Regions from separate parts of the Kitasatospora sp. NPDC056783 genome, predicted to be linked through region 1. Evidence: riboswitches for the same ligand, from Rfam matches in the RefSeq annotation. Region 1 holds a riboswitch; each other region holds the start of a gene.
What was found. A riboswitch is a leader RNA that binds a small molecule or an ion and turns the genes downstream of it on or off. The one in region 1 is predicted to bind cobalamin.
Positions count from the first base shown of each region.

Region 2: it holds a riboswitch for cobalamin, as region 1 does, so the genes downstream of both, ACFRMQ_RS33050 (CoA-acylating methylmalonate-semialdehyde dehydrogenase) here and ACFRMQ_RS10215 (ribonucleoside-diphosphate reductase subunit alpha) in region 1, are expected to answer to the same signal.
Region 3: it holds a riboswitch for cobalamin, as region 1 does, so the genes downstream of both, ACFRMQ_RS09695 (prenyltransferase/squalene oxidase repeat-containing protein) here and ACFRMQ_RS10215 (ribonucleoside-diphosphate reductase subunit alpha) in region 1, are expected to answer to the same signal.

Region 1 is NZ_JBHUAF010000046.1:4,880-9,686, forward strand. Features, by position in the region: gene ACFRMQ_RS10210 (ribonucleotide-diphosphate reductase subunit beta) at 1-961, opposite strand, end outside; gene ACFRMQ_RS10215 (ribonucleoside-diphosphate reductase subunit alpha) at 961-3,384, opposite strand; cobalamin riboswitch at 3,578-3,736, opposite strand; gene ACFRMQ_RS10220 (ArnT family glycosyltransferase) at 3,783-4,807, opposite strand, start outside.
Region 2 is NZ_JBHUAF010000353.1:2,680-7,486, forward strand. Features, by position in the region: gene ACFRMQ_RS33045 (acyl-CoA dehydrogenase family protein) at 1-980, opposite strand, end outside; gene ACFRMQ_RS33050 (CoA-acylating methylmalonate-semialdehyde dehydrogenase) at 977-2,476, opposite strand; cobalamin riboswitch at 2,650-2,841, opposite strand; gene ACFRMQ_RS33055 (AraC family transcriptional regulator) at 2,950-3,993, opposite strand; gene ACFRMQ_RS33060 (alpha/beta hydrolase fold domain-containing protein) at 4,197-4,520, shown strand; gene ACFRMQ_RS33065 (acyl-CoA synthetase) at 4,541-4,807, shown strand, end outside.
Region 3 is NZ_JBHUAF010000043.1:308-5,114, forward strand. Features, by position in the region: gene ACFRMQ_RS09690 (hypothetical protein) at 1-1,165, opposite strand, end outside; cobalamin riboswitch at 1,298-1,374, opposite strand; cobalamin riboswitch at 1,465-1,596, shown strand; gene ACFRMQ_RS09695 (prenyltransferase/squalene oxidase repeat-containing protein) at 1,700-4,486, shown strand; gene ACFRMQ_RS09700 (hypothetical protein) at 4,483-4,807, shown strand, end outside.

The DNA of each region.
Region 1 (4,807 bases):
CGCGACGCTCGAAGAAGTTGGTCAGCTCCTGGACGTTCTGGAGCTCCATGAAGCCGAACGGGTTGGTCGACCCGTAGCGGATCGGCAGGCCGAGCCGCGCGAGGCGCTGGTCGGCGACGGCCTCCAGGTACTGGCGCATCGACTCGGTGTTCATGCCGGCGAGACCGTCACCGCAGAGGTCCTTGGCGAACTGGAGCTCGGCCTCGACGGCCTCCTCCAGCATCTCCGTGACCTGCTTGGCCATCTCGTCGTCGAAGAGGTCGGGCTCCTCCTCGCGCACGGTGTCCACGACCGACATCGCGAAGTCCATGTGCATGGACTCGTCGCGGAACACCCAGTTGGTGCCGGTCGCGAGACCGTGCAGCAGGCCCCGGCTCCGGAACCAGTACACGTAGGCGAACGCGCCGTAGAAGAACAGACCCTCGACGCACGCCGCGAAGCAGATCAGGTTGAGCAGGAACGCCCGCCTGTCCTCCTTCGTCTGGAGCGAGTCGATGTGGTCGACCGCGTTCATGTACTTGAAGCAGAACTGGGCCTTCTGGCGGATGGAGGGGATGTTCTCCACCGCGGCGAAGGCCGCGTTGCGGTCCTCCGGGTCGGGCAGGTAGGTGTCCAGCAGCGTCAGGTAGAACTGGACGTGCACGGCCTCCTCGAACAGCTGGCGCGACAGGTACAGCCGCGCCTCCGGGGAGTTGATGTGCTTGTAGAGGCTCAGCACCACGTTGTTGGAGACGATCGAGTCGCCCGTCGCGAAGAACGCGACCAGCCGGCCGATCAGGTGACGCTCGCCCTCGCTGAGCTTCGCCAGGTCGGCGACGTCGGAGTGCAGGTCCACCTCCTCGACGGTCCAGGTGTTCTTGATGGCGTCCCGGTACCGGTCGTAGAACGACGGGTAGCGCATCGGGCGCAGGGTCAGCTCGAAGCCGGGGTCGAGCAGCATCTTCTGGCGGTCGTCGGACATTACTGGCAGGCCTCGCAGGACTCGGGGTTCTCCAGGGAGCAGGCGATGGCGGCTTCCTGCTCCGGGGTGAGGGAGGGGGTGTTCACGGGCACGGGCGCCGGCGCGGACGCGGCGGACGCGGCGCGGGCGGTGCCGGACGCGGCCTGGGCGATGCGGGTCGCCGGGCGCGAACGCAGGTAGTAGGTGGTCTTCAGACCGACCTTCCACGCGTAGGCGTACATCGAGCTGAGCTTGCCGATGGTCGGCGCCGCCATGAACAGGTTCAGGGACTGGCTCTGGTCCAGGTACGGCATGCGGGCCGCGGCCAGGTCGATCAGCGCGCGCTGGGGCAGCTCCCAGGCGGTGCGGTACAGCGAACGCACCCCTTCCGGCAGCCAGTTCAGGTCCTGGACGGAGCCGTTGGCGTCGCGCAGCGCGTCGCGGGTCTGCTGGTCCCAGACGCCGAGGTCCTTGAGCTCGCGCACCAGGTACGGGTTGACCTGGAGGAACTCGCCGGACAGCGTCTCGCGCTTGAACAGGTTGGACACCTGCGGCTCGATGCACTCGTACACGCCGGCGATGGACGCGATCGTCGCGGTCGGCGCGATGGCCAGCAGCAGCGAGTTGCGCAGGCCGGTGACGGCGATGCGGGCGCGCAGCGCGTCCCACTTCTCGCCCCACTGCGGCGCGGCCGTCGGGAAGTGGTCGATGTGCAGCTCGCCGCGGGCGGCGCGGGTCTCGCCGTACGCCTCGTGGCGGCCCAGCTGCTCGGCGAGGTCGGCGGAGCGCTCGTACGCGGTGAGCATGATGCGCTCGGCGATGAGCGTGGACAGCCGCGCGGCCTCGGCCGAGTCGAAGTCGATCCGCAGCTTGAAGAAGACGTCCTGGAGGCCCATCACGCCGAGGCCGACCGGCCGCCAGCGGGAGTTGGAGGTGCCGGCCTCGGTGGTCGGGTAGAAGTTGATGTCCACCACGCGGTCGAGGAAGGTGACGGCGGTGCGCACGGTGGCGTCCAGCCGCTCCCAGTCCATCGCGTTGATCAGGTCGTCGGCGGTGGCACCCGGGGCCACGTGGGCGCCGAGGTTGACCGAGCCCAGGTTGCAGACGGCGGTCTCGGAGTCGTCCGTGACCTCCAGGATCTCCGTGCACAGGTTGGAGGAGTGCACGGTGCGGCCCGGCAGCGCGGTCTGGTTGGCGGCGCGGTTGGAGGCGTCCTTGAAGGTCATCCAGCCGTTGCCGGTCTGCGCCAGGGTGCGCATCATGCGGGCGTACAGGGTCTGCGCCGGGATGGTGCGGACGGCCTTGCCGGCCAGCTCGGCCTTGCGGTAGGCCTCGTCGAAGTCGGCGCCCCACAGGTCGACCAGCTCGGGAACGTCGGCCGGGGAGAACAGCGACCAGTCCTCGTTGGCGTTCACGCGGCGCATGAACTCGTCCGGGATCCAGTGCGCCAGGTTGAGGTTGTGGGTGCGGCGGGCCTCTTCGCCGGTGTTGTCGCGGAGCTCCAGGAACTCCTCGATGTCGGCGTGCCAGGTCTCCAGGTAGACGCAGGCCGCGCCCTTGCGGCGGCCGCCCTGGTTGACGGCGGCGACCGAGGAGTCGAGGGTGCGCAGGAACGGCACGATGCCGTTGGACTTGCCGTTGGTGCCGCGGATCAGGCTGCCGCGCGAGCGGATGCGCGAGTAGGACAGGCCGATGCCGCCGGCGTGCTTGGAGAGGCGGGCGATCTGCGCGTAGCGGTTGTAGATCGAGTCCAGGTTGTCCAGCGGCGAGTCCAGCAGGTAGCAGCTGGACATCTGCGGGTGCCGGGTGCCGGAGTTGAAGAGCGTCGGCGAGGAGGTCAGGTACTCCAGGCGGCTCATCAGGCCGTACAGCTCGGCGACCTCGCGGACGGACTGCTCGGAGTCGCCGACCGCCAGGCCACAGGCGACGCGGAGCAGGAAGTGCTGCGGGGTCTCGATCACCTTGCGGGTGATCGGGTGGCGCAGCAGGTAGCGGGACTGCACGGTGCGCAGGCCGAAGTACTCGAAGCGGTCGTCGCCCGCGGTGTCGATCAGCGCGTCCAGGGCGGCGGCGTGCTTGGCGACGAAGTCCGCGGTGGTGTCGCCGATCAGGCCCTCGGCGTGGCCGACGGCGATCGAGGCGGAGAAGGAGACCGAGCCCTGGCTGTTCGCCTCGTCGACGATCTCCAGCGCGAGCAGGCGGGCGGCCAGCTTCGAGTACTGCGGGTCCTCGGCGATCATCGACGCGGCGGCGTCCACGGCCAGCCCGCGCAGCTCGGCGAAGTCCGAGCCGGCGTGGCGGCCGCGCAGCGCGGCGGCGGCGACGTGGCCGGGGTCGACCTCGGTGAGGTCGGTGCTGCGGTCGGTGAGCAGCCGCAGCAGGGCGCCGCCGGGGTCGGAGACCGTCGGGTCGGTGAAGGCGGTACCGGTGCCCTGGGTGGGCAGGGTGACTGAGGCGGCGGTGGTCAAGGCGCTCTCTCCTGGCGGCGATCGGCGGCGGTGATCGGGGGCCGCCGGGCCGATCGGGGCAGGGGAGCACGGCGCGAACGCAGACGGCGTCGCGCGACGGTGACTCCCCGGCCCGCCCGCGAGGCCCGGAGGTGTACTGCTCGTGCTGGCGCGCGGCCTCTGCGGGAGGGCCGTGGCGCAGGCCGTCGGCAGGTACTCGGACTCGCGGTACGGCTGCTCGAGCCGTCCGCACACCGCTGCGGGGCAGTCCCGGATTCGCACCGGGTTCCCCTGCATCGACAGCAGAAGCGAGCATACATGTAGTGCCGCCGGCTTGCGGCGGCACCATATGTTGTGCCTGTCGTGTCGCGGGTGTCGGTGGACCGGGTGGCCCGTCAGTGCTTCAGATAGACCTTGTACGTGCTCGAATCGCCGGTCGGGGAGGTGAACTGGGCGACCAGCCGGTAGTTCCCGGAGGCCGTCACGGCGTCGCTCAGGGCCCGGTCGGTGGCCTTCGGCGCGGTGCTGTCGAGGACGACCATGGTGAACCAGCCGTCGCGGATCGCGGCCACGCTGCCGTCGTCGCCGTGGTGCCGCACCCCGGCGGCGTCGCGGTACTCCGTGCCCGTGCGCGAGGAGATCCACTGCTCGGGCTTGGAGACGCCGCCGAGGTAGTACTCGGCGAGTCCGTCGACCTCGGTGAGGTAGCGGCCCTCGGGCTCGGTGTGGACCCTCAGGACGGCCGGCAGGCGGCCGGAGTCGGGGCCGTTCTGGTAGCGCAGGGCGGACTGCTCCAGGCCGAGGGCGAGCAGCGCGACCCAGACCAGGATGCCCAGCTGGGGGTGGCGGAAGTGGGCGCCGACCAGCCGGGTCAGGCCGACCCCGGCGAGCGGGGCGGCCAGCAGCATGCCGTAGGCGAGGTGGCGGAACAGCGCGCCGGAGGTGCCGGTCCACACGTGGGCGGCGGGGACCAGCAGGGCGGTGGCGGTCAGGACGGTGCCGAGCAGGGCGCGCCGGCCCCGGGTGGTGGGAACGGAGTCCTTCTCGGGCGCGTCGTGCTCGTTCATCTGCTCGCGGCGCGCGTAGGCGATGGTGCCGGCCACGGCGAGGACGGTGAACAGGCCGGCCCACTTGAGGGTGGAGAGCAGGATCGAGCCGGCCGAGCCGGCGGCGCCGCCCTGCGAGGGCGACCACCCGGCGAGCTTGCCGAGCGTGCCGCCCGGGAGCAGCAGGACGAGGGTGCCGGCGCCCGCCAGCAGCGCGCGCAGGGCGGCCGGCCCGGCCCGGTGGTACGGCCGGGCGCAGGCGAAGGCGAGGGCGACCAGGGCCGGGAGGGCGAAGGCCGCGGAGTAGGCGACGGCGCAGGCCAGGGCCGCGGGTGGGGCGGCGAGCAGGGCCAGGGCCGGATGGCGGCGGGCGG
Region 2 (4,807 bases), on a different contig from region 1:
GTGTCGGTGGCGTACCGCTTGGCCATCGCGCACAGCTGCGGCGCCCGGGGGTCGCCCCGGTCCAGCGCCGTGGCGGCCCGCCAGAGCAGCGACCTGGCCGCTTCCAACTCGGTGGCCATGTCGGCGAGCCGGAACTGCAGGGCCTGGGCGTGCAGCAGCCGGGCGCCGAACGCCTCGCGGTCCGCCAGGTAGCGGATGGCCCGTTCCAGGGCGTCCTGGGCGCCGCCGAGGGAGCAGGCGGCGATGCCGAGCCGGCCGCCGTTCAGCCCGTTCATGGCGATCCGGAAGCCCTCGCCCTCCTCCCCGAGCAGGCGGTCGGCCGGCAGCCGGACGCCGTCCAGCAGCACCTGCCGGGTCGGCTGGGCGTTCCAGCCCATCTTCTTCTCGTTCGGGCCGAAGGAGACCCCCACGTCGTCGCGTTCGACGACGAAGGCGGAGACCCCTGCGGCCCCCGGTCCACCCGTGCGGGCCATCACCACGTACACCTGGGCGGCGCCCGCACCCGAGATGAACTGCTTGACGCCGTCCAGCACCCAGTGGTCTCCGTCCCGGCGAGCCCGGGTGGACAGCGCCGCGGCGTCCGATCCCGCGCCCGGCTCGGTGAGGCAGTAGCCGGCCGGGGTTCCCATCGCGCTGAGCCCCGGAAGCCACCGGGCTCGCTGGGCGTCGTCGCCGTAGCGGTCGATCATCCAGGCGACCATGTTGTGGATGGAGAGGTAGGCGGCGATGGACGGGCAGCCGGTGGCCAGCGCCTCGAACACGAGCACGCCGTCGGCGCGGGTGAGTCCGGAGCCCCCGGACTCCTCGCGCACGTAGACCCCGGCCAGGCCGAGGTCGGCGGCCTTGCGCAGCACGTCCACCGGGAAGTGCTTGGCCTGGTCCCACTCGACGGCGTGCGGCGCGAGGTGCTCATGGGCGAAGGCCCGGGTGGTCTCCGCGATGGCGCGCTGGTCCTCGGTGAGGTCGTGCACGGCGCTCATCCCATCGTCGGCATGGTGAAGCTCGCGCCCTCCTTGACCCCGGAGGGCCAGCGCGAGGTGACGGTACGGGTGCGGGTGTAGAAACGGATCGAGTCCGGCCCGTGCTGGTTGAGGTCGCCGAACGCGGAGCGCTTCCAGCCTCCGAAGGTGTGGTACGCGATCGGCACCGGGATGGGCACGTTGACCCCGACCATGCCGGTGTTCACCCGGCGGGCGAAGTCCCGGGCGGTGTCCCCGTCGCGGGTGTAGATGGCCACGCCGTTGCCGTACTCGTGCTCGCTGGGCAGCCGCAGGGCCTCCTCGTAGTCGGCGGCGCGGACCACGGTGAGCACCGGACCGAAGATCTCCTCACGGTAGATCCGCATGTCCGTCGTCACGCGGTCGAACAGCGAGGCCCCGAGGAAGAAGCCGTCCTCGTGCCCCTCCAGGCGGAAGTCCCGCCCGTCGACCACGAGTTCGGCGCCCTCCCGGACCCCGAGGTCCAGGTGGTCCCGGACCCTGGCCAGCGCGTCGGCGCCGACCAGCGGCCCGAAGTCCGCCTCCGGGTCGTCCGAGCGCCCGACCTTGAGCGCGGCGATCCGCTCGACCAGCTTCGCCACCAGGGCGTCCGCGGTCTCCTCCCCCACCGGGACGGCCACCGAGATGGCCATGCAGCGCTCCCCGGCCGAACCGTAGCCCGCGCCGACGAGCGCGTCCGCGGCCTGGTCGAGGTCTGCGTCCGGCATGACGATCATGTGGTTCTTCGCGCCCCCGAAGCACTGCGCCCGCTTGCCGTGCGCGGCCGCCGTCGCGTACACGTACTGGGCGATCGGGGTGGAGCCGACGAAGCCGAGCGCCTCCACCCGCGGATCCTCCAGCAGGGTGTCCACGGCCTCCTTGCCGCCGTTGACCACGTTGAGCACGCCCGGCGGCAACCCGGCCTCCAGGAACAGTTCGGCGAGCCGCAGCGGCACCGAGGGGTCACGCTCGGACGGCTTGAGGATGAACGCGTTGCCGCAGGCCAGCGCGGGTGCGGCCTTCCAGAGCGGGATCATCGCGGGGAAGTTGAACGGCGTGATTCCGGCCACCACGCCGAGCGGCTGGCGCATCGAGTAGACGTCGATGCCGGTGCCGGCGTTGTCGCTGAACTCGCCCTTCAGCAGGTGCGGGATGCCCGCGGCGAACTCCACGACCTCCAGGCCGCGTTGGATGTCCCCGTGGGCGTCGGCCACGGTCTTGCCGTGCTCGGCGGAGAGCAGCCGGGCCAGGTCCTCCTTCTCCTGCTCGACCAGTTGCAGGAAGCGCAGCAGCACCCTGGCCCGCTTCTGCGGGTTCCAGGCCGCCCACTCGGGCTGCGCCTGAGCGGCGTCGGCGATCACCGCCTCGACCTCGGCCCGGTCGGCCAGCGGCACCCGGGCCTGCACCCGGCCGGTGTTGGGGTCGAAGACGTCGCCGAAGCGACCGGACGTTCCGGCGGTGTGCTTGCCGCCGACGAAGTGGGTGAGTTCTCGGACCATCGGTTCCTTCTCTCGTCACGCGCAGGGAGAGGAGGAATGGAGATCACACCGCCATCACCGTTGTAGTGGGCGGTGCTTGACGAACCGTCAGTGACGCGAGGTCACCGCGATCGTCGGCACGGCATAGAAGCGGGGGCAACCCGGAGTCATGCGTGTCGTCTCCATCCTCGTGGAAAACACGAACCACCCGCGGCCGGTATCCTGACTCCCGGATCCACGCCCGCCCCCAGGCCTTCCCGGCTGGCTGCCAGTGGCCGTCATCTGCGAGGACGAACTCCCCGGTCACAGTGGCGGGACCGTGCCGGACTCACACCGGCTTCCCTGACACCGCGGACCTGCCGTCGACCATATAGTTGGACGTCCTAGTAAGTCCAGAGGTCTGCGCACGCGTTGCGCCATCGGAGCCCGCTACCCCGACTAGGGCGGCCCCGTGACGCTCGGGGCCGCCCGTGCCGGACCGTCCAGCAGGGCGTTCACTCACCGAGGGACCGGCCGGTGGCGTGGGACCCAGCCGTCAGGGACCGGGCCCGGCAGCGGTGTTCGCGCGGGGAGAGGCCGTAGGCGGCTTTGAACGCGCGGCTGAAGCCGGAGGGGCTGGGGATGCCGCAGCGGGCCCCGATGGCGTGGACCGGCAGGGCCAGCAGGAGCGGGTCGGCGAGTTCGCGGTGGGCCTTCCTCAGGCGCTGGTCGCGGATGAACCCCGCCAGGCTCTCCCCCTCGAAGCGGCGCGCGAAGAGGCGGTGCAGATGGCTGACGGAGATGTGGTGGGCGGCGGCGATCACGGACGGGGTCAGCCCCGGGTCGTGCAGGTTGCCGCGGACGAACGCCCGGATGCCCTCCACCAGGGCCCGCCGCCGGGCCTCCTCGGGCAGCATGCGCTCGGCGTCGAGCTCCCCGGCGATCCACACCGACACCAGGTCGACCGCGACCGCACCCAGACGCGCCGCTTCGACGGGGTGCAGACCGGCGGCCTGGCGGTCCAGGCCGAGAAGGAAGTCCGCCAGCAGCGCGCCCGTTCCCGCCCTGGAGGAGAGCCTGCGCCCGAGCAGGTCGCGCAGCCGACGCGGCGGCACCGGCAGCAGCGAGACGGGCAGGTCGATGCCCACGCCGGCGACTTCCGGACCTCCCCCACCCGGGGTCCGGTCCCCGACCATCCGCGCGTCGTGCGCGGTGGAGCTGTCGATGAAGGAGAGGTCCCCGACGCCGAAGGTCTCCGCCTGGTCCCGCCCGCGCCTGAGCCCGTGGAATCCGGAGGTCAGCAGCGTCAGGTAGTACAGCTCCTGATCCGAACGCCGGATCATCCGCTCGGTGCGCCGGAACCGCGCCGACGGGAACGACGACCCCAACAGCACCACCGGCCCCAGACCGAAGCACCGCACCTGCCCCGTGAAGTCGTCCTCGTGCGCACTCGTCGCCTCGCACTCCCGTGTCCTCGCCAGCACGTCCCGCCAGTACTCGAAACCGCCCTTCTCGAACACACCGTCACCCTGGAGCACGCTCTTCTCCTGTGCGGACATCCCGCCCCCTTCGGACACACCGTCCTCGCCGCGCGGGCAAGGCCCTCCCTGGTGCCATTGTCACGCCCGCACTGCGGCGTCCGCAGGCGCGGACGCGCGCCGAGCTCGGTTCCGGCCAGGTGCCCACCGAGACGCAGGTGCGGGCGCCGTTCTCAGGGGACGACGACGGCCTCGCCTCGGATGCGGCCGGCTTCGCCGAGGCGGTGGACGTCCGCGAGGTCGGCCAGGGGGTACGAGGCGGCCGCCCGCCTCGACGCCACCCCGAGGGTCCCGCCCGTTCGCGCCCCTTCGCGCCCCTTCGCGCGCGGAGCCTCGCGGGCCTGGCGCCGGCCATGGTCGTCACGGCAGAATTCGACCCGCTGCGCGACGAGGGGGACCGGTACGCCGACGCTCCGCGCGACGCCGGAGCGCGCGGGTCGCGCACCGGAGCTTCGACGGGCCCGTCCACGGCTTCCACGGCCTGGACCACCTCAGCCCCGCCGCCGGCGACGCGACGGCCTGGACCAACGCCGCCCTCAAGGACCTGACCGACGGAAGGAAGCTCCCTGTGAACGACCCTCACCCTGACCCGCTCTGGCCCGCGTACGACCGGCCGGAGCACCTCGCGGCGATCGAGTCGGTCCCCCTCCGGGACCGCGGCCTGCCCGCTTCGACCTACGACACCCTGGCCCGCGCCGCCGAACTGTGGCCGGACCGGCTGGCCCTCACCGTGCTGCCGAGCGCGCAGCGGTGGACGCACGGCACCACCACGAGCTTCGCCCGGCTGCGCGACCAGGTGCACCGCATCGCGAACCTGTTCCACCAGCACGGCGTC
Region 3 (4,807 bases), on a different contig from region 1:
GGGTGACGGCACAGACCTTGAGGGCGCCGGTGCCGTCGTCGACGACGAGGGAGAGCCGGGCGGCCGTGCCGGCGGTGAAGCCGGTGGTGGCGGCCCAGGCCGGTTCTCCCGCGGTGGTCGGTGCGGGCGGGGTGGCGGTGAACCCGGCGCCGGCGACGGCGCGCAGGCCGTCGACGGAGGCGTAGGGCGACGGGCTGGTGTCGGTGGGCAGGTACTTGAAGCCGCCGCCGGGCTTGAACTGCTGGGCGATGAGGAAGTCGACCGGGGTCTTGCCGGTGCCGCTGGTGAAGTCGGTGCCTTGGGGGTTGATGCCGCAGGCGTTGAGGCCGGACACGGCCCAGCCGTTGGAGTCGGTGTTCACGCCGAACATGGCGTTGAAGGCGCCGGAGGAGGCGAGCTTGCCCTTGAGGAAGTTCTTGGCGGCGACGATCGCCGAGTCGGTGTTGGGCACGCCGCCCGCGCACAGGGAGGCCATGGCGGCGCCGGTCATGTCGATGTCGCTGCCCTGGGCGAGCGCCGTCGGGTCGCCCGCGGCCTTGCCGTAGTTCCAGCCGCCGTCGTTGTGCTGGTTGGCGCGCACCGCCGTGACGGAGACATCGAGCAGGGGCTGCGGGGCGCGCTGGGCGCCGGCTTGGGTCTTCGCCCCGGCCAGCGCGAGCAGACCGAAGACGGTGCCGTTGAAGTTGGCGGACGGGCCGTAGTAACCGGGTTCGGTGGTCTGCCAGTAGGCGGAGAGGTCGGCGAGGAGGTTGCGGCCGGGGCCGACGCGGGCGGGGTCGATGCCCGCGGCGTAGGCGTTGAGGATGCCGCGCTCGTAGTCCGTGGCCACGGGCGAGGTGCCGGGCCAGCCGGGGGCGGCGAGCTGGTTGCGGTAGACGAGGCGGGCGTTCTTGCCGGTGTCCCCGCCGGGGGTGACGTCGGCGGCGGCCGTTCCGGCGGCGGCGAGCGCGCTGAAGGCCCACTCGTTGGAGAGCCCGCCGCCGGTGACGTAGCTGCCGTCGGCGGCCTGGAGGGACTTCAGGTACGTGACGCCGGTGCTCTTGGACGTGGCTATCTGGGCCGGGGTGGCCGTCGCGTGGGCGGGGACGGCGGAGAGAAGCAGGGCAGCGGCCGCCAGCGCGACGGTGGTCGTCGAGGCGGTGCGGGACGGGGTGAGGAGGGGCACGGGACAGGCTCCTTGGGGTGGCGGGCGCCGACCCTGCCCCGGAGTTCCCGCGTCCACTCGGGGCACGCGACTGCCGGAGCGGTCGCCGCCCGGATCGCGTGGGCCGGCTTTCGCCATGGTGCACGGCCGGGCGGGCATTCGGGCTCGGGACGGCACGATCGCCACCCCACACCGCTGCGCGTCAGCCCCGGATTCGCACCGGGTTCCCCCACTCGGCCACAGCGGACGCTACCGCAGGTTCCGTCGTCCGGCGAGGTGATGTGAGCGACCTGACGCCCCATTGACTCCCTGTCGGACAGCGTGGTCTGATGAACCGGTTTTTTGCCCTCGGCATTCAGGGGAAGCCGGTCCGACTCCGGCGCTGACCCGCAACCGTGGACCCACCTGAGGGTGGGTGAGCCGGAATGCCTGGACCGGGGGTCTGTTCACAGAGCACTTGCGTCGTCGCGGACTACGACGCGGTCTTGGCAGCCCCTTCCCGGGGCGCCGTGGGCTGCGCCGTCGCCTCCCGTGTCGACCGACCAGGGAGCCGTCGTGAGGGTCAGCAGCAATCGCACACGTCACAGAAACCGGGACCTCGCCTCCCTGGTGATCGCCGGCACCGTCGCGGTCGCCGCCTGCGGCACGGTCCTGCTCGGGCACCCCGGAACCGCGGCGGCCGACCCGATCGAGGAGTGCACGGCGACGACGGGCGCGATCGTCGCCGTCGACTTCACCCACTGGGGCGGCGGCGTCGCCCGGGGCTGCGACGCCCACCCCACGACGGGCATGAACCTCCTGCACAACGCCGGTTTCACCACTGCCGGAACCGAACACGACGGGCCCGCCTTCATCTGCCGGCTCGGGACCGGGACCTTCAACGGCGGTGTCCAGTACCCGACACCGGCCGAGGAGCCGTGCGTCAACACCCCGCAGGCCACCGCGTACTGGTCGTACTGGATCGCCGAACCCGGCCAACAGACCTGGTCCTACAGCCGGTTCGGCGCCGGCACGCAGAAGCCCAAGCCCGGCGAGGTCGAGGCCTGGGTCTACGGCGGCACGGACATCGGTGGCACCAGCGGGGCGCCGAGCTTCACCCCGGACTCCGTCCGCGCCAAGAACGGCGGCCCCTCGCCCTCCGCGTCGCCCTCGGCGACCCCGACCCCGACGGCGAGCCCCACCGGGCCCTCCGCCACCGGTGACCCGGCCGCCGCCACGGCCTGGCTGGCCGGTCAACTCGTCGGCGGCGACCACATGGAGAACTGGGCCGCCCCGGGGCCGGACTACCCCCGGACCGCTCTCACGGCCATCGCGCTCGCCGCCGCGGGGACGCAGGACCCGGCGCTGCGCAAGGTGGTCGCCTTCCTCGACGCCCATACCGACGCGTTCCTGCGCCCCGACGGGCCGACCGGCACACCGGACACGCGGGCCGCCGCCCTCCTGGCCCTCGTCGCCGAGAGCACCGGTCGCGACCCCCGCACCTTCGGCGGGCGGGACCTGGTCTCCGTGCTCACCGACCACGTCTGCGCAGGGGCGGGAGAGAACGGCAAGTGCACCGCCGCCGGGGACTTCCTCGGCGCGTCCTCGCCCTGGGCACAGTCCCTCGGCGTCATCGCGCTCCAGCGCGCCGGTGTCGCTTCGCCCGCCCCGGCGCTCGCCCGGTTCACGACGCTCCAGTGCGCCGACGGCGGGATGGCCGGATCGATGATCATCGCCGGTGAGCACTGCGAATCCGATCCGGTCACCACCGGCCTCGCGGTCCTCGCCCTGCGCACGGCCCCCGGCTACGAAGCGGCCGCCGAGAAGGCCGCCGACCAGCTCGCGGCGAGCCAGCAGCCCGACGGCTCCCTCCCCCCGTACGTCGGCGCCCCCGGCGACACCATCAGCACCGCGAGCGCCGCCCAGGCCTTCCGGGCCACCGGCCAGGGTGGCCGCAGGGCCGCCGCCACCGCCTGGCTCGCCGCCCGCCAGGACAAGGACGGCGGCTTCGGCCCGGACGCGTCGACCACCGACCCGGACGCCGCCGCCACCGAGCAGGCCGTCCTGGCCCTGACCGGCACCGACCTCACCAGCGTCTGGCACGATCCGAACGGCGCGACTTCCACGCCGACCCCGCCGGCGGGGAGGAAGCCCGACGCGGCCAAGGGCGGCGCCTACCTCACCGACCCGTCCCGCCTGATCGACGGTCACTACTACGAGGGGTTCCCGGCCTTCGCCGACTTCGGCCTCACCCTCGACGGCGCCTACGCCCTCGCCGCCACCGGCACCGACGACGCCGCGCTGCGCGGGATCGTCGACTTCCTGGACCAGCGGGGCAAGGACGCGAGCGAACGCACCGTCAACGACTGGACCGCGATCGGCACCGAGTACGCCGGCGGCGGGTCCATCGGGAAGGAGGCGCTGCTCGCCGAGGTCGTCGGCCGCGACCCGCGCGCCTTCGGCGGCCACGACCTGATCGCCGCGCTCGCCGCGATGGTGTGCACCAAGGCCGACGCGACCACCGGCTGCGCCGCCCCGGGCAACTACACCTACGCCACCTCGGTGTTCTCCCAGGCGCTCGCCGTCATGGCCCAGCTCCGGGCCGGGGAGACGACCAGCGCGGCTCCCGCGATCGGCTACCTGAAGGGCCTCCAGCACCCGGACGGCTCCTGGCCGAGCCTGATCCCCGCCACCGGCGACTCCGACGTGGACAGCACGGCGATCGCCGTCATGGCTCTCGCCCTCGTCCCCGGGGACGAGGCCGCCCAGGCGGTCGACAAGGGACTCGGCTGGCTCGCCTCGCGGCAACTGCCCGACGGCGGCTTCCCCGGTGCGGCCGGCGACTCCACCAACTCGGCCGCGCTGGCCGTCCAGGGCATGACGCTGCGCAAGGCCGCCTACGGTGAACAGATCGCCAAGGCGCTCGACTTCCTCGCCGGGCAGCAGAACGGCGACGGAGGGTTCAACGTCGCGTCCGCCGGGCAGCGGGGTTCGGACGTCAGGGCGTCCACACAGGTGCTCGGCGGTGCCACCGGCATCTCCTTCGGCACGCTGTCCCGCGACCTCGGAGGCACGACGACGCCCACCGGGACGCCGACCACCACCCCGACGGGCTCGCCCGGCACGACCGCGCCGGCCCAGGCCACCGACACCCCGTCGTCCGGTGGCATCGACGCCCCGACGGGTGGCGGTGTCGCTACAGCCGGGGGCGTACCGGCGCGGACCGGTTCGGGCGACCTGGCCGGTACCGGAACCCAGGCACTGGCGCTGACGGCGGGTGCCGGTGTGCTGACCGCGCTCGGCGCCGCAGCCGTCATCGTCGCCCGTCGCCGCACCGCGGCCGCCCCGGGGCGTCACCGGTGAGCCGGGGACCCGGTGAGCGGCTCGCGCGGCTGTCCGGGGCGGCGGTGCTGACCTCCGCGCTCGCGTTCGGCGGCGTCGCCGTGGGCGCGGCCCCGGCCACCGCGGCGCCACTGCCGATCGATCAGTGCACCACCACCTCCGGGGTCGTACTCGCCGTGGACTTCGGCAAGTGGGGCGGGCCGCTGCTGCGTTCCTGCGGGACCACCCCCACCACCGGGTACACCCTGCTCAACCAGGGCGGCTGGAAGACCACCGGCACCGGGCACGACGGCCCGGCGTTCATCTGCCGGATCGGCTACAGCGGCTTCCAGGGCGGCAAGC